DNA from 4 places in the Polaribacter sejongensis genome. Region 3 is predicted to be linked to each of the others. Evidence: riboswitches for the same ligand, from Rfam matches in the RefSeq annotation. Region 3 holds a riboswitch; each other region holds the start of a gene.
What was found. Region 3 has a riboswitch for cobalamin ahead of WHD08_RS12020 (DUF5074 domain-containing protein). Riboswitches for the same ligand answer to the same signal wherever they lie in the genome.
Positions count from the first base shown of each region.

Region 1 (5,984 bases), 1.2 Mb from region 3:
TGCCTAAAGGAACTCCAATAAGGTTTGCAATGGTCATACCGGTAACCATTATGGCAATTGCCTGTGCTTTTTTACCAGGGTCGGCAAATTTTGCAGCCACTACAGAGCCAACTCCAAAAAACGCACCATGTGGCAAACCTGCCATAAACCTAGAAACGAGTAAAAGTGAATATATTGGAGAAACAGCAAATAATGCATTAAAAACAGCAAACAAAAGCATTAGAAAAATTAATACTTTTCTAGGTGAATATTTAGCGGTAAATAGTACTAAAATAGGAGAACCAATAACAACACCTAAAGCGTATAAAGAAATTAAATGCCCTGCAGAAGGAATATCAATATTTAAGTCTTTAGCAATATCGGGTAAAATACCCATCATTGTAAATTCTGTCATTCCTATGGCAAAAGTCCCTAGTGCTAATGATAATAAACTCTTTTTAATCATATAATTTTTTTGACACCCTTTTTTAAAAGTTTGGCAAAAGTACTACATGTAAACTTTCTACAAGACATATAATTGTGAAGATTTGTTTGATTTAAAAAATGGTTTCTATTTGGGAGGGTAACTGTAATTTTCTTATTGTTAGTTTTTTATTTACTTATGGAAGGAACAAGTTTCTGTAAAAGAAGAAACTCATTCCTTAATTAGTTGGGGTGGTTTAAGAAGCTTTAATATTGTTTAAGTGATAAAACCTTAAATCGTGTTCATTTTGTCTCTCTGAACTAAAGTTCGAAATACGCTTTAGGTATCCAATAACTCGTGTTCCGTAGTCTATATTTTTAGAATTGCACTCACAACATTTTTGAAGTGTTTTTTTATCAATATGACCACATTCATTACAAATAGTAATCTTTACATTAAAACAAAAATAATTGCATCCAGCTTTTGCTGTAGCTTCAATTAGCTTAAGAAAACCGTCTTTATTAGGAGCTTCTTCTAGGTTTAAATGAAGTGCAGAACCACCATCTAAATACTTTATAATATCTGTACCATGCAGTATTATTTTATCCAAAGAATTGATAGCATTATTTTCTACAGGATAGAAATAAGAATTATAACAATCTCTGGGTACAAATAAGCCATCTTCTTTGTCCCATTTTGCATTTTTTACACCTAAATTTTCAGCAGGGACAAACTCAGTATTAAACATGTAACCATACGTTACTTTAGCTTCCTTGTTTGCTTCGAAAATTATTTTGAGCTGTTTTGCTACAAAATCTTTATAGATTGGCGTATTTTCTGCTTTTATTCCTTGACTTTCTGCTGCTTCTACCATTCCATTAATTCCGATAGTTAAAAACTGTTTATCAAGTGATATAAAACCAGCATCATAAACCGGAAGCATTCCTGCGTTTTTATATTCTTCAATTAATTTTCTGTAGGCAATTTGATATTTTTGAATTTTATTGATTTCGGTTTTAAGATCTTTACCTTGTTGAATTAAGCGATTCATATTTAGAGTAATCACATTAATCGAGCCAGTTGAAACACCTCCAGCACCGAGAGAATAGCTAAAAGTATTATCGCTAATTTCGTTCCTTAGCCTGCAGCAAGAAGCTAAACTATCTGCGCTTTCAGATTGATATATAAAAAACGAATTTCCTTCGCTTAATTCTGTGGCGCACATATTTGCAAATTCGGTATCTACAGGTTTGCCTTCTTTTACTAACATTGCAGCGGTAACTACCGGAAAAGTTAAAACAGCTTTTTCTCTTTCTTTATTAAACCATTTCATAAAGAACTGTTGTAGTTCTTTAAGGCTTTCCCATTGCGGTTTTGTCATGTCAGGGAAAACAAATTCACCAAATAAGCTATCAAAATATTTTTCATCATACAAAGAAATGTTCCAGAAAACAGATTGATAACCTCTGGCAGCTGCAGGTTGGTTTATGGCGTAAACAGCATGTTGTAAGTGGTTAGAAACCGTTTTTGTATTAGTGTAGAGGTAATCTTTTCCAAAATCTTTTCTAGCAAAATAATCGAAATATAGTAAAAATTCTACAGTTGCCAAAGCACCTGCAAATTGAGAACTTACCGCAAAAACAAGGTTTACAAATTCACCACAATAACTCTCTAAGTGTTGAGGAGCTTTACTTTCTCCGCCCAATTTTGTCAATCCATCAAATAAAAACGGATACATGCTAATAGAAGTGCAATAGGGTTTTAAAGAAGTTTCATCATGTACATAAATTTCATGAGCTTCTATTTGTCTTACATATTCATTAGCTAGTTCCTTGTTAAACAACTGTTCAATTTTATTTTTCACCAACTGCCTATTTACTTGTACATTGATGTCTTTATTTAATTCAGCTTCCATTGTGGCTATGTTTTTTGAAGAAACATTTGCGTTGGCATCTATTTTAGAGCCATCTGCAGCATTGTTAGCGTTAATGTAATTACTGATAAAATTAATTTTTTGGTCTACCTGTTTTTGTGTTAAGCGAATCATAGCTTAATAGTTTTTTAAGAATAAATGATTTAATATATTATTTGTTTTTACGTCTATAAATTGCTGATTTGTATTAGGATTTTCTAAGCCTCCTTTTTTAGAGATCCATTTTCCAGTTTTAAGCCAGGTAAGGTGTTGTTGTAAGTTTTTATCAATCCTTTTTTCACCAGTATATAGACAGGTTTTGTAGCCTTCTTTTTGTGCATATTTAAGGTGATTAATAAGTTCTTTTTGATGCCATTCGCCTCCCATAAATAAAACACAACTTGCAAACCCTTTGTATTTTTGTAATGTTTTTTGGTATAATTTGATAGAGAGTTGTTGTCCGTTTTCTTCTTTCCATAATATGGGGGAATGACAGCCTTTACAACGAATCTGGCATCCACAAATGCTAAAACATATGCTGATTTCACCAGGAACTTCTTGCAAAACAACCTGAATACTAGAGTAATTCATGTTCACGAAAATTATAATCAATAAAATGTATTTATTGATGGTTAATAATGTGTCAAAAAGGTACGATAACCAATGATATAAGTAGATACATCGTGCCAATAACCTTTATCCCGAAAGCTCGACTAATAGGAAATTGGCAGGTCTTCTGACTTACTCTAGTTTTTACGTCTTCCCATTTTAGAAATAAACAGTGACAAAGAATGTAACAACCTTTAATAGAGCTTACAGCTGCGGGAACAGTACAGGTTTTTCACCTGTTTCCCTTTTAATTATAACAACTAAAGCTGTTATTAGAACCAAATTCTATTCAAATTTAAAAATGATTTAACTACTTTTACTCTAGCAGATAATAACTTGTTAAGAAACTTATGAACAGCTTTTTTTTGTTGACTTAGTTGTTTATATAGTTTTTATTTTAAAATTTAACTTTATTTTTTTTAGAATATTATCCGAATAAAGAAAAAAAATAGGTTTTATGACAAACTTTAAATCTTATTAAACTTCTAACAAATTCCATTTCGTCATTCTTTTTAAAGTGTCTATCTTTATCCGCTGTAATTAGTCACTTATTTAATGGAACTGTACAAAGAAAATCAACTGAAAGTATACAACTCTTTAACAAAGAAAAAAGAGAATTTTAAATCTATAACAGACGGATACGTTGGTATGTACGTTTGTGGTCCAACCGTTTATAGCAACGCACATTTAGGTAATGTTAGAACTTTTATGTTCTTTGATGTTGTGTATCGTTATTTATTGCATTTAGGCTACAAGGTACGTTATGTGCGTAATATAACCGATGCAGGTCATTTAGAAAACGATGCAGATGAAGGTGAAGATAAAATTGCTGTAAAAGCTCGTTTAGAACAAATTGAGCCGATGGAAGTTGTACAGCGTTATACTGTAGATTTTCATGATGTTTTAAAAAACTATAATTTTTTACCACCAAGTATAGAGCCTACTGCAACCGGACATATTGTTGAGCAGATAGAAATGATTAAAGAAATTATTGATAAGGGGTTTGGGTACGAAGTAAATGGTTCTGTATATTTTGATGTACACGAGTACAATAAAAAAGAAAATTACGGAATTCTTTCAGGAAGAAAAGTAGAAGATTTATTAAATAATACCAGAACTTTAGACGGGCAATCTGACAAGAAAAACCCACAAGATTTTGCACTTTGGAAAAAAGCGGATGAAAAGCATATTATGCGTTGGCCTTCTCCTTGGAGCGATGGTTTTCCGGGTTGGCATTTAGAATGTTCTGTAATGAGTACAAAATATTTAGGCGAAAGTTTTGATATACATGGAGGTGGAATGGATTTAAAATTTCCACATCACGAATGTGAAATCGCACAATCTAAAACATGTAGTGGTGTAACTCCTGTAAATTATTGGATGCACACAAATATGCTTTCTTTAAACGGACAGAGAATGGCAAAATCTACAGGAAACTTTATTTTACCAAATGAAATTTTATCTGGAGAAAATAACATTTTACCAAAACCATTTTCGGCAAGTGTTGTTCGTTTCTTTAACATGCAAGCCAATTACAGAAGTATTTTAGATTTTTCTGGTGATGCTTTAGAAGCGTCTGAAAAAGGACATTCTAAATTGATGGAAGCGGTTAATTATTTAGATAAAATTGAAGCAGGAAAAACATCTACTTTTAATGTTCAAGAATGGAAAACAGCTTGTTATGCTGCCATGAATGACGATTTTAATACACCAATGTTAATTCCACAATTGTTTGAAGCTGTAAAGGTTATCAATCAAATCAAAGAACATAAAGCAAGTTTAACTGCAGAAGATTTAGCCGAATTTATAGCTACAATTAATGCATTTGTTTTTGATGTTTTAGGGTTGATGAATGAAAATTCTCAAGACAATTCAGAAAAAATAAATGGAGTTGTAGAATTGCTAATAAAGCTAAGAAAAGAAGCCAGAGAAAATAAAGATTGGGCATTATCAGACCAAATTAGAGATGAACTAATTACATTAGGAATTCAGCTAAAAGATGGTAAAGAAGGTACCACTTTTTTAATCAATTAAAGAGGGAATTATGAATTTCAAGTTTTTGAGTGTAATTGTCATTTCGAAAGAGGAACGATTGAGAAATCTCATAATCAGGATATATTCATTTAATTCTTAAATTTTAATCATTGAAAAAAATACTGTCTTTTCCATTTATATTGCTAGTTCGTTTTTATCAAGTCGCAATTTCACCATTTACACCAGCAACTTGTAGATACAGTCCAACGTGTTCACACTACACCATTGAGGCATTACAAAAACATGGTTTAATTTCTGGTGGATGGTTAGCATTAAAGAGAATATTTAGTTGTCATCCTTGGGGAGGAAGTGGTTATGATCCTGTTCCGGAGAAGAAAGAAGAGTAGAAAAAAGACATAAGACTTTTTGACTTATGACTAAAAAAGAAATACAATTGTCATCTCGAGCGCAGTCGAGAGATTTTTTTAATAGTACGTATTATAATAAGGTCTCGACTGCGCTCGACCAGACATAGAATAAGAAATATATGAGCTTTTTAGCAATTACTTGGGATCCTTCAATAGGAATAGATTTAGGTTTTTTTGTTGTGCGTTGGTACAGTTTAATGTTTGTAGCAGCATTTTTATTAGGTTTAAGACTAATGAAGAAGATTTATGTTGAAGACAAAATTCCTGCAGAAAAATTAGATGTATTATTTATGTATGTCTTTGTTTCGATGCTTGTAGGAATGCGTTTAGGAGATGTGTTTTTCTATAGCTGGTCTTATTATCAGAATCATTTATTAGAGATATTTTTACCGATAAAAGAAAGTGCAAACGATTCTTTATTCGGGATTATAAAAGGATGGAAATTTACTGGTTTTACTGGTTTTGCTAGTCATGGAGCTGCAATTGGAATTCCTATCGCAATGTATTTTTATGCAAAAAAACACTTGAATAAACCTTGGTTATTTATCTTAGATAGATTGGCAATTATGGTTGCTTTGGCAGGTTTCTTTATTCGTTTTGGTAACTTTTTCAATTCAGAAATTTACGGAAAAGCAACAGGTTCTAATTTTGGAGTCAT
Region 1 covers NZ_CP150667.1:1,611,744-1,617,727, reverse strand. Annotated here, with positions in the region: gene WHD08_RS06740 (MFS transporter) at 1-442, opposite strand, end outside; gene nrdD (anaerobic ribonucleoside-triphosphate reductase) at 660-2,450, opposite strand; gene nrdG (anaerobic ribonucleoside-triphosphate reductase activating protein) at 2,454-2,906, opposite strand; cobalamin riboswitch at 3,025-3,222, opposite strand; gene cysS (cysteine--tRNA ligase) at 3,480-4,958, shown strand; gene yidD (membrane protein insertion efficiency factor YidD) at 5,069-5,305, shown strand; gene lgt (prolipoprotein diacylglyceryl transferase) at 5,446-5,984, shown strand, end outside.
Region 1: linked by a shared signal. The riboswitch ahead of nrdG (anaerobic ribonucleoside-triphosphate reductase activating protein) and the one ahead of WHD08_RS12020 (DUF5074 domain-containing protein) in region 3 are both predicted to bind cobalamin.

Region 2 (5,984 bases), 590 kb from region 3:
TCTAGAGTTTTAGCTCCTTCTTCTGTACCTATTGAAGTATTAATTTTTTGCCCTGGAGCAGGTAAATAATCAATTAAAGTAGTAACATACAAATTACTTTCTTCTGTAATAGGACGAATTACAGCTGCTACTGAAATAACATATTCATGTGTAAATTCTCCTGCATCATTAGACGCAGTGTAAGACAAAACATAATCTCCAGAAGTTTCTGGAACAAAATCATAGGTAGATAAAGTAGAAACAATACTGTCTCCTAAATACCATTCTTCTAAATATTCTGTTTCATTAATTTTTGTAGCAGAAAAATTAATTGTTTCTCCCATTAACATTTCTACACTATTACTTTCTTCTGATAATTCAATTTCTGGTAAAACACTATAAAGGTCTAGTTCTGATGTACAAGATGTTGCCATTATTGCTAAAAAGCAAGGAATAATAAACGCTACACGTAGTTTTAAAGTTTGGATAATTTTCTTCATGTTTTTAATTTAAAATTTGATATTTGGGTTATAATTATTACTAGTTAAATACTACTTTGTTAGGAATATCTCCTGTTTCTACAGACCATTTAAAAGCACCTTCAGAAGAAAAACAATACAGTGTTCCTGGTGTTACATAATCTTTAGCGTCTGTAATTAGAATGTCTTTCGTTTCTGGATTTATCGTAATTCCATAAGGAATTTTTATAAGATCTTTGTCTTCATCTGAAATAAAAGAATCAGTAAGAATGGTTTCTGTTTTTGTATCTAACCTGTTATAAGAAATGGTGTTTTCTCCTGTTACATAACTAAATTCTGTGCTGTAGATATACATAATATCATCAAAAATGGTCATATTACTAACAGCCAAATCAAACGATTCTGTCACTTCATCGATGGCTGTATCAATTACAAAAAGTTTAGAAGGCGTTTCATAATAATCTCCTCTAGAAGAAACATAAATATCTCCTTCACTATCAATTTGCATACGATGAAGATTGATTTCTACCTCTATTCGTTTTGTTTCTTCGAAACTTGCAATATCAACCACAGAAACCGTAGATTCATAATTTGGCGGACTATAACCTCCTGAATTTGCCACATAAATTTTATCATTATGTATTACCAATTCTTCGGGCTGCCTACCTACATTAACAGAACGCGTAACACTAAGACTTGTAGTATCAATTTCCATAATTTTTCCGTTTGCAGCGTCCGGATCCCCAATAACACCTAAGTAAGTTGTTAAATACGCTTTTCCGTTGTAAAACTTTATGTACCTGCAATTATCAACATTTATTTGTTTAATTTTTTTTCGAGTATTTACATCTAAAACTTCTACTTTATTAGACGCATTTACAACCACATATAATTTAGAACCATAAATTCCCATATCATTTCCAACATCACCCAAACCACCAACTTCTTCTGGATTTGCTGTCCTAAAAACTTCTTTTTCGTAAATTCCAGTTTCAAAATCCATATAATCTAAAGCTGCTTTATTCATAGACATGTTTCCTTCATTCAATAAATAAAACCCTTTTAAATCAGCTATAGGTTCTGTAGGAATTTCTGGAGTTATGGAGTCATCAAAATTCTCATTGCTACTACATGCATTGAAAAAAAGTACAACAGCTAAAGCTGATGCAATCTGTACACTTAATTTTCTTTTGTTCATAATAAAAAATTTAAAGTAAAACGATAGGATCTCCCAGGCATTGGGAAGTTTTTTACTACCGCATATTGTTGATTAAACACATTATTTACTGCTACTAAAACCTTTAATTTCTTTCGATTAAATAATAGCGTTTTGCCTAAACTTAAATCGTGTGTAAACCACGGATCTAAATAATTAGAACTGATGTTTGCCTTTTGGCTATATCTTTCTCCTGTATAAATAAAACTGTAATTAAATTCTATTTTTTTGTAATCTATCATAGCACTTATACTACCGCTATGAACTGGTATGTACGGAATTTGATCTCCGTAGTTACTAGCGTCAGCAGTAGCATCTATAGATTCTTGGTACGTATAACTTAAGTTTGTAGTGTATTTAAATTTCTCACCTAGACTCCCACTCGATTTTATATTTGTTTCTATTCCGGTTGTTTCTACTTTGCCTAAATTAAACATAGACCAACGGAATAAATTAGCGCCAGGAATCGCAACAATTTTGTTGTCTATCCAAATTTTATACACATCTGTTTGTACATCAAATGCTGTTTTTTTAAAGTCCGTTTGGTAAGAAAACCCCAAATTTACCTGAGTCGCATCTTCTGGGTCTAAAAAAGTATTTCCGATAAACGTATAATACAAATCATTAAAAGTGGGTTGTCTAAAAATTTCTTTATAAAAACTCCTTATCCTAAATTTATTAGAATTAAAAGGTTGCCAATTCATCATAATTGTAGGTGAGTACTTTTGCAAATCTTCTGCAGCTTCGTAATACAATACAGTTTCATCTACCGTTGTACTTAAAAGACTTGCTTGAATGTGGATTTTATCAAAATTAAAATCAGCAGCTAAAGCTGATAAAAGCGTGATTCTTTTAGGATATGAAAATCTGTACAAATTCGCATCCATCGTATTCTTTTGTAAGTCTGTTGCCAAGGATAATTTCCAAAAAGGTAAAACCTGAAACGTATTTACCATCGATAGATAATATTCTTCTTGTGTATATCTATTATCTAGTTCTCCATCCACTTTTATAATTTCTGGATCTACGTAACGAGAATAATTATGCGCATATTTACCTCTTAACACAAAAAAGTAAGAGTCGTTTACATGCTTCGTAAATGCTCCTTGTAGAAAATTATTTTGATCCCATAAACGTTGCGGACGCTTAAAACGATTGGCAACGATGGCTCCAGGTAAACCACGTTCAGAATCATAGTGATATAATTTCACGTTCCAATTATTCTTAATTCCATTCGAACCATGTAAAGACGCTTCTGCCCTAAAAGATTCGATATCGGCATTATTACGTGTTGCTATTGTATCATAACTTCCGTTTGTATATCTAAACTTATACTTTCCGTTGGCATTGAGATATTCTGTACTAAGGCGAGCACTTAAATGCTCATTTATCTTAAAATCTACATCTGCAGAGGGATTTACCAAACCAAACGAACCTGTTTTTAAACTGACATTTGTATTCACCTTTTTTCCTTCTGAAAATTGAGGAGTTTTAGACTTTAAATAAATACTATTGGAAGAAGCATACGATTTAGCAGATTGATCTAAATCTGAACGTTGCCCTTGATACAATGAAACAGCTTCCATGTTTTGCACAGAATATTTACCTAAATCTATTTGTCCGTTTTGTGCGTTTCCAAGCTGAACACCATCATAAAAAACTCCGGTATGTTGTGAGCCCATTCCTCTCACATTTATGGTTTTTATTCCTCCAATTCCGCCATAATCTTTTAATTGAACTCCGCTAAAAAAACGAATAGCATCTGCAACACTAGCATTACTTAAACGACTTAAAGTTTTCCCCGTTAAAGTCTGAACAGTAACTGGAGAAAAATGTATTTTAAGCTTCTCTTTATTCGTTATTAAAAAGATTTCCTTAAGCTGAACTGCTTTTGTAGAATCTATTTTTTGGGCATGTAAAACACCTGAATTACAGCATCCTATAATCAAAAATATAGCCCAAAAAGAATGTAAAAAAGAATTCCTCATACTTAAATTTTGCGTACGAGGATAGAATAAGAGAAGTGCTACGTATCTAAATAATAGATATGCAGATTCCTAATTCTAGCTTCAATCCTCGAAAGCTTAATGAATTATTAAAAAAATGGCAGGTCTTCTGACTTACTCCTTCCACCCAGTCTTCCCATTCTTTCGAAAAGTGACTATTCGGGTTTCAACTTTAGAGCTTACAGCTGCGGGACAGTTCTAGAATTAAACTAGATTCCCATTTTAATATCAAGTTTTTAAACTTGATAACCATTCTTAGTTAAAAAATAAAGTACAAATTTATCTACTTTTCAGGAATAAACAACACGCTTTTATTGTTTATTTCTAAACAACCTCACTATTGATTAAAACCTAAAAAAAGCACAAATAATTTGAATAAAAAGCATCAATAATGCTACTTTGTTGAAGTAAAAAAAATGACTAATTAGAAAGGCAGAAAATACCCTTTAGAGAATAAAATACTTAAATATAAACTATGATAAAGATCAATAGTTTCAAAATTTAAAAGCCGTATAAATATCTTATAGAAAAAAAACAACTCCAAATAAAATAACTTAATGACTGAAAACACTGTCCCCCAACAATATTAAAATACTCAAAAATTATAATAAATGAAGCTGTAATAAACTCATATATAAAATGGTATCTAAAAAACCACTGTACTTTTCTTTCAATTTATTTTTTGGTTTTCTAAAAAAATCAAAATCTTTAGAGAAACCTGATTACTACTTTTAAAACAAGGTTTCTAAAAAAAGCCTCACGGATTTCCGTAAGGCTCTCAATTAGAACTCTTTCCTTTTCAATAGTTTCTTTTCTAAATACTATTCAAATATATTCCAATAAAACATATAAATTTTACGGGTTTCCGTAAATAGCAGTTTTATATTTAAAAAAGAATTACACTAACCCAAAATCTTTAGCAATAGCAACCAAATGCGTTGGATTACTTGCATTAAAATGTTCCTTTAAAAATTTCAACCTTTTTTCTATAGCACTTATACTAGAGGGAAAACACCCTTTTTTTCTCAGGCTTTTACTTATTTCTTCTTGCAGTGATCCCATAGAAAGTGATGCTATTAAAAAAACATCAAAATCAGTAATCTCTAGAGCTTGCTTTGGATGAACCGTAGTATTTAATTCTGGCGAAATATAAAACTGATTTGTAGTATAAATTCTATGCATAGCATTCCTTAATTCTTTTAATCCGTTTCTATTCTTCCAAACATAGCCATCTATCTTTAGATTCTTATACAAGTGCTGAATTTTATAAGGTTTATCTTCAACAGAGAAAACAATAATCTTTAAATCTGAAAATTCTTTCCTAGTTTTATGTATTAACTCTTCTCCTGACTTTAATTCTTGCGGAGTTCCATCATTTTTAAAAGACAAATCAGAAATAATTAGATGGTAAGGAGCGTTGTTTAAATAAGCGCTTTTAATTTTAAAATACGCATCATCACAATACGAAACAAAATCTATATCTTTTATTCCTATTTCCTCTAAAGCTATTTTAATTCCGCTATTAATAACATCTATGTCTTCTGCGACCAAAACCTTTTGAAACATTTTTTACTTTTTAAAATGAAAATTTTCTTTTAAACTCCTCACTAATTCAATATCAAATTTAATTTTTCATTTTTTAGTTTTTATACGGGTTTCCATATTGTTAAGTACTTTTTTTTAAGAAAAAGTTAACTATTATAATGAGGACTGTAAACATTCGTTTTTTTCTACGACAGAATTTAAAATAAAAATAATGAGATCTTTACAATTTATTCTATTCCTTTCACTCATTTTTAATAGCTGTATTGAAGATGATATTATCGCAGATAATCAACCAGAAATATTAAGTTTTAACAACTCCATTACAGAACTTGGTATAAAAAATACGCATCTATACAACACAAAATACACTAATAATATAGGAGAAATAACAACTCCTCAAATTAATTGGAACAGCAGCAATGCTAACATTGTATCTGTTTCTAACACCGGCTTACTTACAGCACTATCCATAGGAACATCTGTAATTACAGCTTCTGTAACAACTGAAAGTGGAAGTATTATTACAAACGAAAACAATATAGAAGTTATAGCTGTTGATAAAAAACTAACAATAGATAATGTTATTGAAGAGATAATTATCTCTAAAACATACCAATACACTTCAACTTTTACAAATGAACTTGGAGAGATAGAAGATTTAAAAGTATCTTGGAATAGCTCTAACCCCTCTATTATTACGGTTTCTAACGAAGGCTTAATTACAGCTATTAGTGAAGGTACAGCAACCGTTACAGCAAG
Region 2 covers NZ_CP150667.1:3,441,983-3,447,966, reverse strand. Annotated here, with positions in the region: gene WHD08_RS14295 (hypothetical protein) at 1-479, opposite strand, end outside; gene WHD08_RS14290 (YncE family protein) at 520-1,656, opposite strand; gene WHD08_RS14285 (TonB-dependent receptor) at 1,653-3,662, opposite strand; cobalamin riboswitch at 3,763-3,949, opposite strand; gene WHD08_RS14280 (response regulator transcription factor) at 4,578-5,246, opposite strand; gene WHD08_RS14275 (Ig-like domain-containing protein) at 5,437-5,984, shown strand, end outside.
Region 2: linked by a shared signal. The riboswitch ahead of WHD08_RS14285 (TonB-dependent receptor) and the one ahead of WHD08_RS12020 (DUF5074 domain-containing protein) in region 3 are both predicted to bind cobalamin.

Region 3 (5,984 bases):
TATTTATTTAAAGAGAATATGAAAATTTTAAAAAACTTAATCGTTCAAGGAAAACACAGTAAAGCTATTGTTGCAGATGTTTTTTACAAAGAGAATCATCAACCAAAAAAAGTAGTTATTTTCTGTCATGGGTACAAAGGTTTTAAAGATTGGGGAGCTTGGAATTTAATGGCGGAAGCGTTTGCAGAAGCAGGTTTTTTCTTTATAAAATTCAACTTTTCTCATAACGGAGGTACCGCTGAAAACCCTATAGATTTTCCGGATTTAGAAGCTTTTGGAAATAATAATTATACCAAAGAACTAGACGATTTAGAAAGTGTTATGGATTGGATTTCATCCGAAGAAAAATATAAAAATGAAGTTGAAATAAATGATATTTCAATAATCGGACATAGTAGAGGTGGCGGAATTGTATTGCTAAAAGCAAATGAAGATGCAAGAGTAAAAAAAGTAATTTCCTTAGCTGCAGTGTGCGATTTTGGCTCTAGAAGCTCAACCATTGGCGATTTAGAGAACTGGAAAAAAACAGGTGTTAAATACGTTTTAAATGGACGAACAAAACAGAATATGCCGCATTTCTATCAGTTTTATTTAGATTTTAAAGAAAACGAAGAGCGTTTAAATATTCAGAAAGCGGTAGAAAATTTAAAAATTCCACAGTTAATAATTCACGGAGATAAAGATACCTCTGTTTCTATAGATGAAGGTAAAAATATACATTCTTGGAATGCTGAAAGTCAATTTGAAGTTATTAAAAATGCAGATCATGTTTTTAATGTTTCTCATCCTTGGAAAAAAGAAAACATGTCTAAAGAATTAGAAGAGGTAACTGAAAATTGTATCGATTTTTTGAAAAAATAAATCTACAAAGTATTTCCTTGTAGATTTATTTTAGGGTACTTGTTTTAGATTTCAAACTCTTTAGCAGAAAAGTAAATATCTATTGGAGAAGCTCCTACGTTATCTACCGTTTTTGCTACCGTTTTATCGGCGTTATAAATTACTAAACCACTATTATCTGGATCTATAAAATCCTTTAAACCGATAACGTAAACTTGTTTCGTATTTGGGTGTTGTTTTACAACTGTGTTAAATGCAATTCCGTCGTTAATTGGTGCTGCAAACTCTTCAATTACTTTGGTTTCTGTATTAAAAGTGTAAATTTTTCCAGATGCAGATTCAGACCAAAAAGCATTCACACTTTCTGAGTTCATTGTTAAAATACTGTTTGTATATAAATTAATAACATCATCTGTAACAGTTACTGTTTCGTTAATAGAATAGTCTGCATTTAGTTTTGTAAAGGTGGCAGCTGTGGCTCTTTTTTCTTTTGCTACCCAAATAGTTTCGTTTTTATCTTTTAAAAGTCCAGAAATACTATCATCAAAAGTTATTACAGAAGTAAACTCTTTAGTAGTCATATTCATTACAACTAATTCCTTTCCATCTGCAATTAACACATTTTCTGCATCTACAATTAGTGCAGCATTGTTAAAAAGAATTTCATTAGAAACCTCACTTATAGCATCACCAATACCAGTAGTAGTATTTACATGGCAAAGATTGTAATTTCTACTTCTTCCACTTCCAGAGGTATTAATTACCAAACCATCCGTGTTAGAATACATTTGTAAATAAGATGGAGAAGATACGTTAGAAGAAGTTATAGATTCTTCTACACTTAATGTTTCTAGGTTAACTTTAGAAATATATGATGGTCCATTTTGACTTACAATATATAGTTGATTATTATAGTTAGAAAAAGAGGTGCTTTCTGCATTTTCAGATACCGTAACGTTTGGTGTTGCAATTTGATTTTCGTCTAGAAATGTAAGTGCTGTTTTATCACTTTCTAGAGATAAGATAAAGGCATTATTGTAGGTTATTGGAGCTTCAGGAACTACATCTTTTTTAGTACAAGATACTGCAAATAATAAGCCAATTAAGGCTAATCTAGTTAGACAACTTTTCATTATGATTGATTTTAAAATTTTAAATAACAAAATAGGCAAGTTCTTACTCTTATTAAAAAGCGGAAAAACCATGTATATGACACGTATTTCTTTTTAACTTTTCTCCCGAAAGTTAAAAAAGACGAATATAATTTTTGGCAGGTCTCCTGGCTTGCATTTTGTTAAAACCTTCCCGTCTTTTGTAAAGACAGTGGTGTAAGAAATAACGATAATCTAATTAGACAATGCTTACAGTTGCGGGAACAGCTCAGGCTTAAAAAAACTACCTGATTCCCTTTTAATTTTAATTCAATTTATTGAATATAAAACCAAAAATTTATGATGCAAAAGTATCCCCTTTTTTCATTATAAAAAACTAATTTCAACAAATAATCTAGTGTATTTTTATGTCTTAGGAATTGCAATTTCCTTTTATAAGATAGTGAGATTTCTCAATCGCTAAAGAGCTTATTTTGAAGTCATAAAAATGAATGCAAAAAAAACACACAACTTGTCACTGTGAAGTATTTAGAAGTCTCATAGCAGTGATTTCACAAAATTAAACACCCAAATTGTCATTTCGACGCAAGGAGAAATCTCATAACAGTGATACTATAACAAAAAGCAATTTTATGAGATTTCTCTCTCCGTTCGAAATCACAAAATTGAACGCAAAAAACTTACAACTTGTCACTGCGAAGTATTGAGAAGCCTCATAACCGTGATACCACAAACATGAGCAAATCATGAGATTCCTCAATCGCTTGAAAAAAGCTCATTTCGGAATGACAAACTGTATGAAAAAACACCCAAATTGTCATTTCGACGTTAGGAGAAATCTCATAACAGTGATTCCAAAACAACAAATAATATTATGTGATTTCTCTCTACATTCTAAAAGACAAACAGTGTAAAACATTCAATATTGCTATTGTAAAACGATCAACTAAAACTACAAACTACTTCTCACTCTCCAATTCCAAAACCTTCTGAATCATTTTATCATCCTGGTGCATAATTCGGTAAAAGCCAACATCGCCAAAAAGCGTGTTTGCAATAGAAGCTTTTAGGTATTTTTTTAAGCTTTTTTTGGTTGTTAAAGAAGGTTTATAGGCATCTTTAATATCAGATAAATAAATATTAAAAACAGTATCATCTGTATCAAAATCAGTAATAAAACTATCTATTGTCCATTTTTGTAGCTTTTTTCTATTGTTATCAACATAATCAAAAGCAAAATCATTAATAGTATTAAAGTAATAACCATTCATGTAAGAAGTAGTGTCTATTGGTACAAAAACATCCGGAATAATTCCGCCACCACCGTAAACAACCTTTCCTTTAGGAGTGGTGTATTTTAAAGAATCTACTACTTTTATGCTGTCTTTACTTAGTAGTTCACCATTAGAAACTCTCTTTTGATAATCTGTATAATAATTCTTATTTCCTTTGTGGTCATAGGGTTTTTGAATAGATCTACCGGTTGGCGTATAATAACGAGCCGTTGTTAAACGCACAGCAGAACCATCGCCTAAATCCATTTCTATTTGTACCAAACCTTTACCAAAAGAACGTCTTCCAATAATAGTTCCTTTATCGTTATCTTGTAAAGCACCAGCTAAAATTTCTGATGCAGAAGCAGAGTTTTCATCAATTAAAACATACAAACCACCTTTTTCAAAATCACCTTTAGACGTTGCAAAAGATTCATCAATTTCGTTTTTATTGTTTTTGGTAAAAACAATCAGTTTATCATCTTCTAAAAATTCATCAATAATACTATTTGCAATGTCTATAAAACCACCACCATTGCCTCTAATGTCAAGAATTAAATCAGTCATTCCATCATCAATTAAGGTGTTTAATGCAGATTTAAATTCACTGTAAGTATTTCTTGCAAAACGATCTAATTTAATATAACCAACAGAATCGTTCACCATATATGCTAAATCAACACTTTTAATATTAACATTACCTCGAGTCACGGAAACGGTAAAAGTAGAATCGTTACTTTTTCTATAAATTTTAAGCGCAACCTTGGTGTTTGGTTTCCCTTTTAAATAACCAGGCACTTTATCGGTGTACATTTTTTTACCATACAAAGTATCTTTGTTAGCCATTAAAATTCGGTCTCCTGCCTTAATTCCGGCTTTTATACTTGGGCCACCTTTTATAGGTTGAATAACGGTAATTGAATCTTCAATCATTCTAAACTGAACGCCGATTCCTACAAAGTTACCTTGCATGTTTTCTGTAACCGCTTGCAGCTTTTCTTTAGGAATATAAACAGAATGTGGATCTAGTTTACCCAACATTTGCGTAATAGCTCCGTCTAAAAGACTTTCTGTATTTACAGTATCTACGTAGTCTTTTTCAATAAAATTAATAAGTTTTCTTATTTTTAGTTCTTGAGACGAATTTTTATTTAAAGACAACATATTGCTACCACTTCCGTTAAGCGAAAGTCCAATAAGTAAACCAAAAATAACTGCTAAAGACAAGTATATAGGGAGGTTGTTTCTATTCTTCATAAGGTAAATGCATAATTTCTACGCCTGCTTTTTCTAGAAAATTGATACCAGAAGTATCTTTGTATGATTCTGCATACACAACACGTTTTATTCCTGCTTGGTGAATTAATTTGCTGCACTGAGTACATGGAGATAAGGTAATATATAAGGTTGCACCCTCTGCAGATTGTGTAGAAGACGCCACTTTTAAGATGGCATTTGCTTCTGCGTGTAAAACTTCCCACTTTGTAACTCCATTACAATCTTCGCAAGAATTATCAAAACCAGTAGGTGTTCCGTTAAAGCCATCAGAAATGATCATTCTGCCTTTTACAATTAACGCGCCTACTTGTTTACGTTTGCAATGAGAGAGTTTCCCCCATTCGCGAGCCATTTTTAAATAAGCCCTATCGTATTTTAATTGTTTCTTTTCAGTCATACAGAACGAAAGTAAAAAGATTTAGATAAATATGACGTTAATAATTAGACAAAATTTATTTTCAGCTGTTATGAATAATTTTTTGGGCGTTCCCTTATAGGTCGGGCTTTCCGCTACAATCTTTTTATTCATCCTTCATAAAAAGGATTTTCACTGCAATCCCTAACGCAGCTAGTCTGCAAACAGCAGTTTAATACTTTAAATTTTAAGGCTTACCAAAATACTCTATCTAGCATCATTTGTATAGAAAAACCAATTACAATAGACGAGCAAACTAAAATCCAATCTCTTCTGCTAACTCTAAAAAAGTTTTGAAGTAATGTACCAACAATTAAAATACCTAAGACAATAATAATTTGAGCAGCTTCTATACCTAATGCAAATTCTAATAGCGGAAACAATTTATTTTCTTCTTTACCAACCATCATTTTAAAATAGTTAGAAAACCCTAAACCGTGAATTAAACCAAAAAACAAGGCAAATATTAAGTTGATGTTTTGGTTACCAGAAGTAGTATTTTTTGCTGTAAAAACATTAATTGCTCCAGTTATAAAAATGGTTACCGGAATTAAATATTCAATAATATCTATTCTAATTTTTAGAATTCCGTAAGCAGATAATGCCAAAGTAACAGAATGACCAATTGTAAATAAGGTTACTAACCATAAAACTTTTTTCCATTGTTTAAAGCTAAATACAACAGCTAACACAATCAAAAATAAAATATGATCGTAAGCAGATAAATCTAACACATGGTTTAAACCCATTTTAAAATACAGTAAAAAATCGTCCATTAAAAAAAATAATTAAGTGTGAATGGTAAAGATATTAAAAACAGTAATTGGATAAAAGCTTAAATACACTATTAACAATTCTAATTACTTAATTTTAAATAAAATCAAATTTATAAGTATTCATTCCTTTAAATCGATAATAATTTGATAAATACGTAAAGTTTATTACTTTTAATAAGTATTAATACGTAATAATACTTAGTTTTGTAATTCAAATACGTAATTATGAAAACAGTTATAGTTGTCGGAAACGGAATGGTTGGTTATAAATTTTGTGAAAAATTTGCAG
Region 3 covers NZ_CP150667.1:2,848,788-2,854,771, forward strand. Annotated here, with positions in the region: gene WHD08_RS12010 (glutamate dehydrogenase) at 1-11, shown strand, start outside; gene WHD08_RS12015 (alpha/beta hydrolase family protein) at 19-861, shown strand; gene WHD08_RS12020 (DUF5074 domain-containing protein) at 906-1,973, opposite strand; cobalamin riboswitch at 2,094-2,301, opposite strand; gene WHD08_RS12025 (S41 family peptidase) at 2,912-4,483, opposite strand; gene WHD08_RS12030 (deoxycytidylate deaminase) at 4,473-4,901, opposite strand; gene WHD08_RS12035 (HupE/UreJ family protein) at 5,114-5,695, opposite strand; gene nirB (nitrite reductase large subunit NirB) at 5,921-5,984, shown strand, end outside.

Region 4 (5,984 bases), 2.0 Mb from region 3:
CCAAAAAACTTAATCCATTCTGCTCTTCCTAAAGGAGTTTCTTCTAACCAATCTCCATTATAAATTACGTTTATTCCCGCTTTCTGTATAGTCGTTAAGCTTTTGTCTGCAGAAGAAACACTATAACCAACTACTAGTTCTGGTTGTAAGTCTAATAGTATTTCAGTATTTAAAGAGGTTTCTTTACCTATTTCTTTTATTTTTCCTGCATCAATTAACTGTCTTGTTTTTTCTGATGATACATATCTAGCATAAGGAAAACCGATAATTGAGGTTTCTTCGTTTAACAACTCAACCATAGGAATATGAGTTGTAGAAGTAACTACAATTTTTTGAATAGGAGTATAGATGGTATTTTCTAAAGGTGTATTTTTTTCTGATTTACTTTTAATAATATATTCAGAAACTTCTTTAGAATTTTGATAAGCAGATTTTATAACCAACTTTTTAACGCCATTATCCTCTACAATGTCAAACCCCTTAGCGTATTTAATACTACTTTCTGTTTGTGTATGATTATCAACTTTAACAGTCTCTTTCTTACAAGAAACGGTTATCAATAAAAATAATAAAATAGGAATTAACTTTATGTTTTTCATTATGAATATACTTGATTTTCTTGTTCTTGAACTCTAATAAAAGTAGTTCTTTTAGTCAATTCTTTCAGCCTGCTTGCACCAACATATGTACATGTAGATCTAATTCCGCCTAAAATATCTATAACAGTATCATCTACATTTCCTCTGTAAGGAACTTCAACTGTTTTTCCTTCGGATGCTCTATAATTTGCAACACCACCAACATGTTTGTTCATGGCAGTTGTAGAACTCATTCCGTAAAAAGCTTTAAATTTTTCTCCATTTTTTTCAATCAGTTCACCACCGCTTTCTTCATGTCCAGCAAGCATGCCGCCTAGCATTACAAAATCTGCACTACCACCAAAAGCTTTAGAAAGGTCTCCAGGGATTTTACAACCTCCATCAGAAATAATTTGTCCGCCCATACCATGTGCTGCATCTGCACATTCTATAATAGCAGAAAGTTGCGGATAACCAACACCTGTTTTTACACGAGTTGTGCAAACAGAACCAGGACCAATACCTACTTTAATAATATCAGCGCCTGCCAATAATAATTCTTCTACCATTTCTCCAGTAACTACATTACCTGCAATAATTACTTTATTTGGGTGATCTTTACGCATTTTCTGAACAAAATTCACAAAATGTTCTGAGTAGCCGTTAGCAACGTCAACACAGATAAAGTTTATTTGAGGAAATTCAGATAAAATTTCTTTTACCTTTACAGAGTCTTCTTTTCCTGTTCCTGTGCTAACTGCAATATTATTTAAAGTTTTTTCATCAGCATTTGTAGCAAATACTCTCCATTCTTCTATAGAATAATGTTTATGGATTGCAGTAAAAAGGCCATGTTTTGCAAGTGCTTTTGCCATTTCAAAAGTACCAACAGTGTCCATATTTGCAGCCATTATAGGAATCCCTTTCCATACAACATCACTGTGTAAAAAAGTAAATTCTCTTTCTAAACTTACTTGTGACCTCGATTTTAATGTAGATCGTTTTGGGCGAATCATTACATCTTTAAAACCTAACTTTAATTCATTTTCTATTCTCATTTCTATCAAAATTATCAATCCTTAAAGGTATAAAATTTGGAAACGAATTAATTAGATTGTTCATAAGAATGCATATATATTTGCAACGATTTTGGTTTTGATGTAGAAATAATTTACATCGAATTAAAAGGGAATCTGGTTGAAATCCAGAACTGTTCCCGCAACTGTAAGTTTATACTAAGCTTGTGCTGAGTTTATTTCAGCATCATTTAGTACCTCTTTAGAGGATGTTATTAATTCTTTTACCACTGACATTTTTTTGTTGGGAAGGTATAATAACATAAAACGAGTCAGGAAACCTGCCATAAATCACGAGTTTAAAACTTTCGGGATAAAGGTTTATGTACTAATTCTATTTTGTACACAAATTTACCTGATTTATTTAGATTCCTTGTTTAACAAGGAGTAATCTTTATTGTTTTCTTGTAAAAGAAGAAGACTTAAATTAAATCATTAAAAATGAAAAAACAATTATTAATTGTTGGTGTTTTGGCATGTAGTTTTGCTAGCACAAATCTTTTTGCACAGCAAAAAGAAAAAGTAGAGGCTTTAGATGAAGTTGTTGTTACAGCAACAAAATTCAATCTAAAAAAAGAGAATACTGGTAAGGTAATTCAGAAAATTACTCAAAAAGAATTGCAACAAAATGCTGGTAAAAATGTTATTGAAATCCTAAATAATGTTGTTGGTATTGATGTTAGAGGTGTAAATTCTAATGCATCAGAACCAAGAAGTATTAATATTAGAGGAGGAAGAAATAGGCAAGTTTTAGTTTTAATTGATGGTGTGCCAGTTACAGATCAATCTGCAATTAATCAACAATTCGATTTACGTTTATTAGCCGTTAGTCAAATAGAGTCTATTGAAATTTTAAAAGGAGCATCATCTACATTATATGGTTCTGGAGCAGCTACTGCAGTTATTAATGTTGTTTTAAAGAAAGCATCAGAAGATAAAATTTCTGGTTCTTTTGAAACAAGTGTTGGTACAAATAATACCGCAAATGTTAAAGGAAGCGGATTATCTGATAACAACCAAAACGTAAGTTTAAACGGTACTTTAGGGAAACTTAATTTCTTAGGTTCTTTTAGTATTACTGGAACAGACGGAATGTCTGCTGCAAAAAGTAAAACAAATGCTGTTTATGAAAATGATAGTTTTTACAGTAAAAATGCATTGTTAAAATTAGGTTATGCAGTAAATGATCAATTTTCTATAGAGACTTTCTTAAATTATGATAATTTTGATTATGATTTTGACGCAGGGGCTTTTTCTGATAGCGATGTAAATACAGGAGATCAAGAGCAGTTTAGAGTTGGTGTAAAACCAAAATACACTTATAATAAAGGAGAAGTTTACTTATTAGCTTCTGCAAATGTGGTAGAAAGAAATTTAGAGCAATTCAATTCTTTTGCGGGTACTTTAGACAACTACGAATTTGTTGGTAGAAGTGTAAATTTAGATTTAGTAAATAGATATGATTTTAAGGATGGTAAAATTCAATTAATTACAGGTTTAAATTATCAAATTCACAGTAATAATACAGTTACTCCTTTTGCAGAAATTGAAAAAGGAATTGCAAATTTTAATACTGTAGATCCTTATGCAAGTGTAGTGTATATAACAGATTTTGGTTTAAGTGCCAATGTAGGTGGACGATTAAATATTCATAATGTATATGGTAATCATGCAGTTTATGACGGGAATCTTGCGTACTCAGTTTTAAAGAATGAAAATGCTTCTATTAAATTATTAACTTCTTATAGTACAGCTTTTATTACACCAAGTTTGTATCAATTATATGATGGTTTTTCTGGTAATTTAGATTTAAAACCAGAATCTAATGAAACTTTTGAAGCAGGTTTTGATGTAAATTATAAAGATTGGCTTCAGTTTGATGTGGTTTATTTTAATAGAAAAGAAGAAGATGCAATTATTTATGATAATGCTACCTACAAATATGGTAATGGTTCTTCTGATGCAAATGGTTTGGAAATAAATACCAATATTACGCCTCTTAAATTTTTAACTGTTAACGCTTCTTATACATATGTAGATAAAGATAATACAGAAGATTTTAACGATTATATTCCTGCAAATAAATTTGTAGCTGGTTTAGATGTAAATGCTTTTACAAATACATTCTTTAATATTACTTATAAAAATGTAGGTGATAGAAGTATTTTTGATAGGTATGGTTCTTTTGGAACTGCTGGAGAAGATGTTACTTTAGAAAGTTACCAAGTATTAGATTTTGCTGCTAATTATAAATTATTAGAAGATACTGTAACTTTATTTGGTGGAGTTACAAATATTTTAAACGAAGATTACGATGATATTTTAGGGTTTTCTACACGTGGTAGAAACTTTAAATTAGGAGTAAGACTTCAGTTTTAATAAAGGGAAATTTGCTATTTTCGAAAAGAGGAAGAAGACCATCTATTTTAGATGGTCTTTTTTTTTACAATATTTTTTTTACTTCATTTTTAATAAAACTAATAGCGGTATCTGTTGGTGGTAATGTTTTAGAGTAGTCTATAATTACCTTTTCGCGCAATTCATTAGCTGTTTTTGCCGTTTCTGCAACTTGTCTTAATTTATTAATAATAGTATTTTTTGTAGCTACAACTGCTGTCCAGGTATCATCTGTAATATACATTTGCTGCACTAAATTGTGTTCAAATTCTTGATCTATATTTGCAATCAACAATTGTAAATAATCTTGAGTGCCTTCTGTAATTGGTTTAATTCTCACCAACATTTTAACAGGGTTAATACGCTCACAAAACAACAACATCCTTTCGTAAGCTTGTAGTTTTATAGGTAAAGCTTCTTTTTTTCTTTGAGATAGTAGCGCTATTTTTTCATCAGAACTTAGCTTTATGATCAATCTGTTAAAAATATAATAGGCAACTAAACCAGTTACCAAAGCGGGTAGAATATAAGCAATACTTTCTATTAGTTTGTCTTCCATAAATTAGATAAATTTTAAAGTGTACAAATATAATACTCCTAAAAAGATAGCAATACCAAAACTTAATAAAGTACCAATTAAAATATATTCCGTCAATTTTCTGTCTTTAGATGACGTTAAATCTCCAAACCTAAAAACAGATTTTGCTGCTAGTAGAAAGCCGATAGCTTCCCAATGATTGGTAATTACAAACGTAAAAACAAATAAACGTTCTAGAATTCCAATATAATGACCTGCTTTTGCAAGAGAGTCGTCGTTTTCTTTTTTACTTTCAGGATTCCACTGTGTAATTATTATTTTGATGATAATTGCAGAAACAAAAATAACCAACAGTAAAAAGATAATCAATAATAAGAGTTGATCTGTTATGAGGTTTTCTGTTGATAAAGAAAAATCTACATAAAAGGAAGTAGCAAATACTAATATGGTAAGATGTAAAACTTGATCTATAAAAAACCAAATTCGTTTTGTTTTCTTTTTCTGTAGATAGAGTTTTAAAAGATCTATACTATAATGAGATATTATAATTAATAGAAAAGCAAGCCAGTATTCTTTAAGGTTAAATTGAAGTATCAATACTAAAAATAATGCATGAAGCGCAATGTGATAATATAACTTTACCGACTTTACCTTCTTTTCTTCTTTGTTTTTAACCCATTTTTCTGGTTGAAAAACAAAATCGCCTAAAATGTGAGCTAATAAAAGTTTTAGAAATAAAATCATTTTGATTTTTCTTTTTTAATTATATTTTCAATTTTTACATTATTTTCATCATTTAGAGTATATTTAAAGTTATCCATTTCTTTTTTTCTATTTTCAGTACGAACCTTTAATTTTTTTATTGTATCAGATAAAATATCATTTTCTTCATATACTTGGAATTCCATTTCTTTTTTTATTTTTTGATTGATAATTTTTCTAAAACGTTTTTCTAGTTTCATAATAGGTTCAAATCCAGCACGTTTTTGGCGTTCACTAACACGTCCTTGTGTAATTCCTAAAAGAGCTGCAATTTCATTTTGTGTGCTATTTTCCTTTTCTAAAGATATTTTAAATACTTCTGCAGAGTTTTTTGTCCAAGAATCCATGGTTAATAATGCCAAATCAAAAGCGATGTTTAGTTCTGCATCAACTTCTTGCCAGGGAGTTTTTATAGCAATGGTTTGCTTCTTTAGATAGGTGTCAAATGCATAACCAGAATTTATAAAAGCTTCTCCGTTAGATGCTGTAACTTCTGGAGTATTAAATTCTTTTTCTCCAATTCCAATCCCAATTCTAACGTCTATATCTACTGTAGATTTTAAGTGAGATTTTAATTTTAAAGCTGCGTAAAATGCATTTTCACAGTTTTCTATTTCTAATTGAAAACTATCT
Region 4 covers NZ_CP150667.1:814,535-820,518, reverse strand. Annotated here, with positions in the region: gene WHD08_RS03160 (ABC transporter substrate-binding protein) at 1-599, opposite strand, end outside; gene WHD08_RS03155 (GMP reductase) at 599-1,636, opposite strand; cobalamin riboswitch at 1,712-1,957, shown strand; gene WHD08_RS03150 (TonB-dependent receptor plug domain-containing protein) at 2,096-4,033, shown strand; gene WHD08_RS03145 (hypothetical protein) at 4,098-4,610, opposite strand; gene WHD08_RS03140 (DUF3307 domain-containing protein) at 4,614-5,333, opposite strand; gene WHD08_RS03135 (sigma factor-like helix-turn-helix DNA-binding protein) at 5,330-5,984, opposite strand, start outside.
Region 4: linked by a shared signal. The riboswitch ahead of WHD08_RS03150 (TonB-dependent receptor plug domain-containing protein) and the one ahead of WHD08_RS12020 (DUF5074 domain-containing protein) in region 3 are both predicted to bind cobalamin.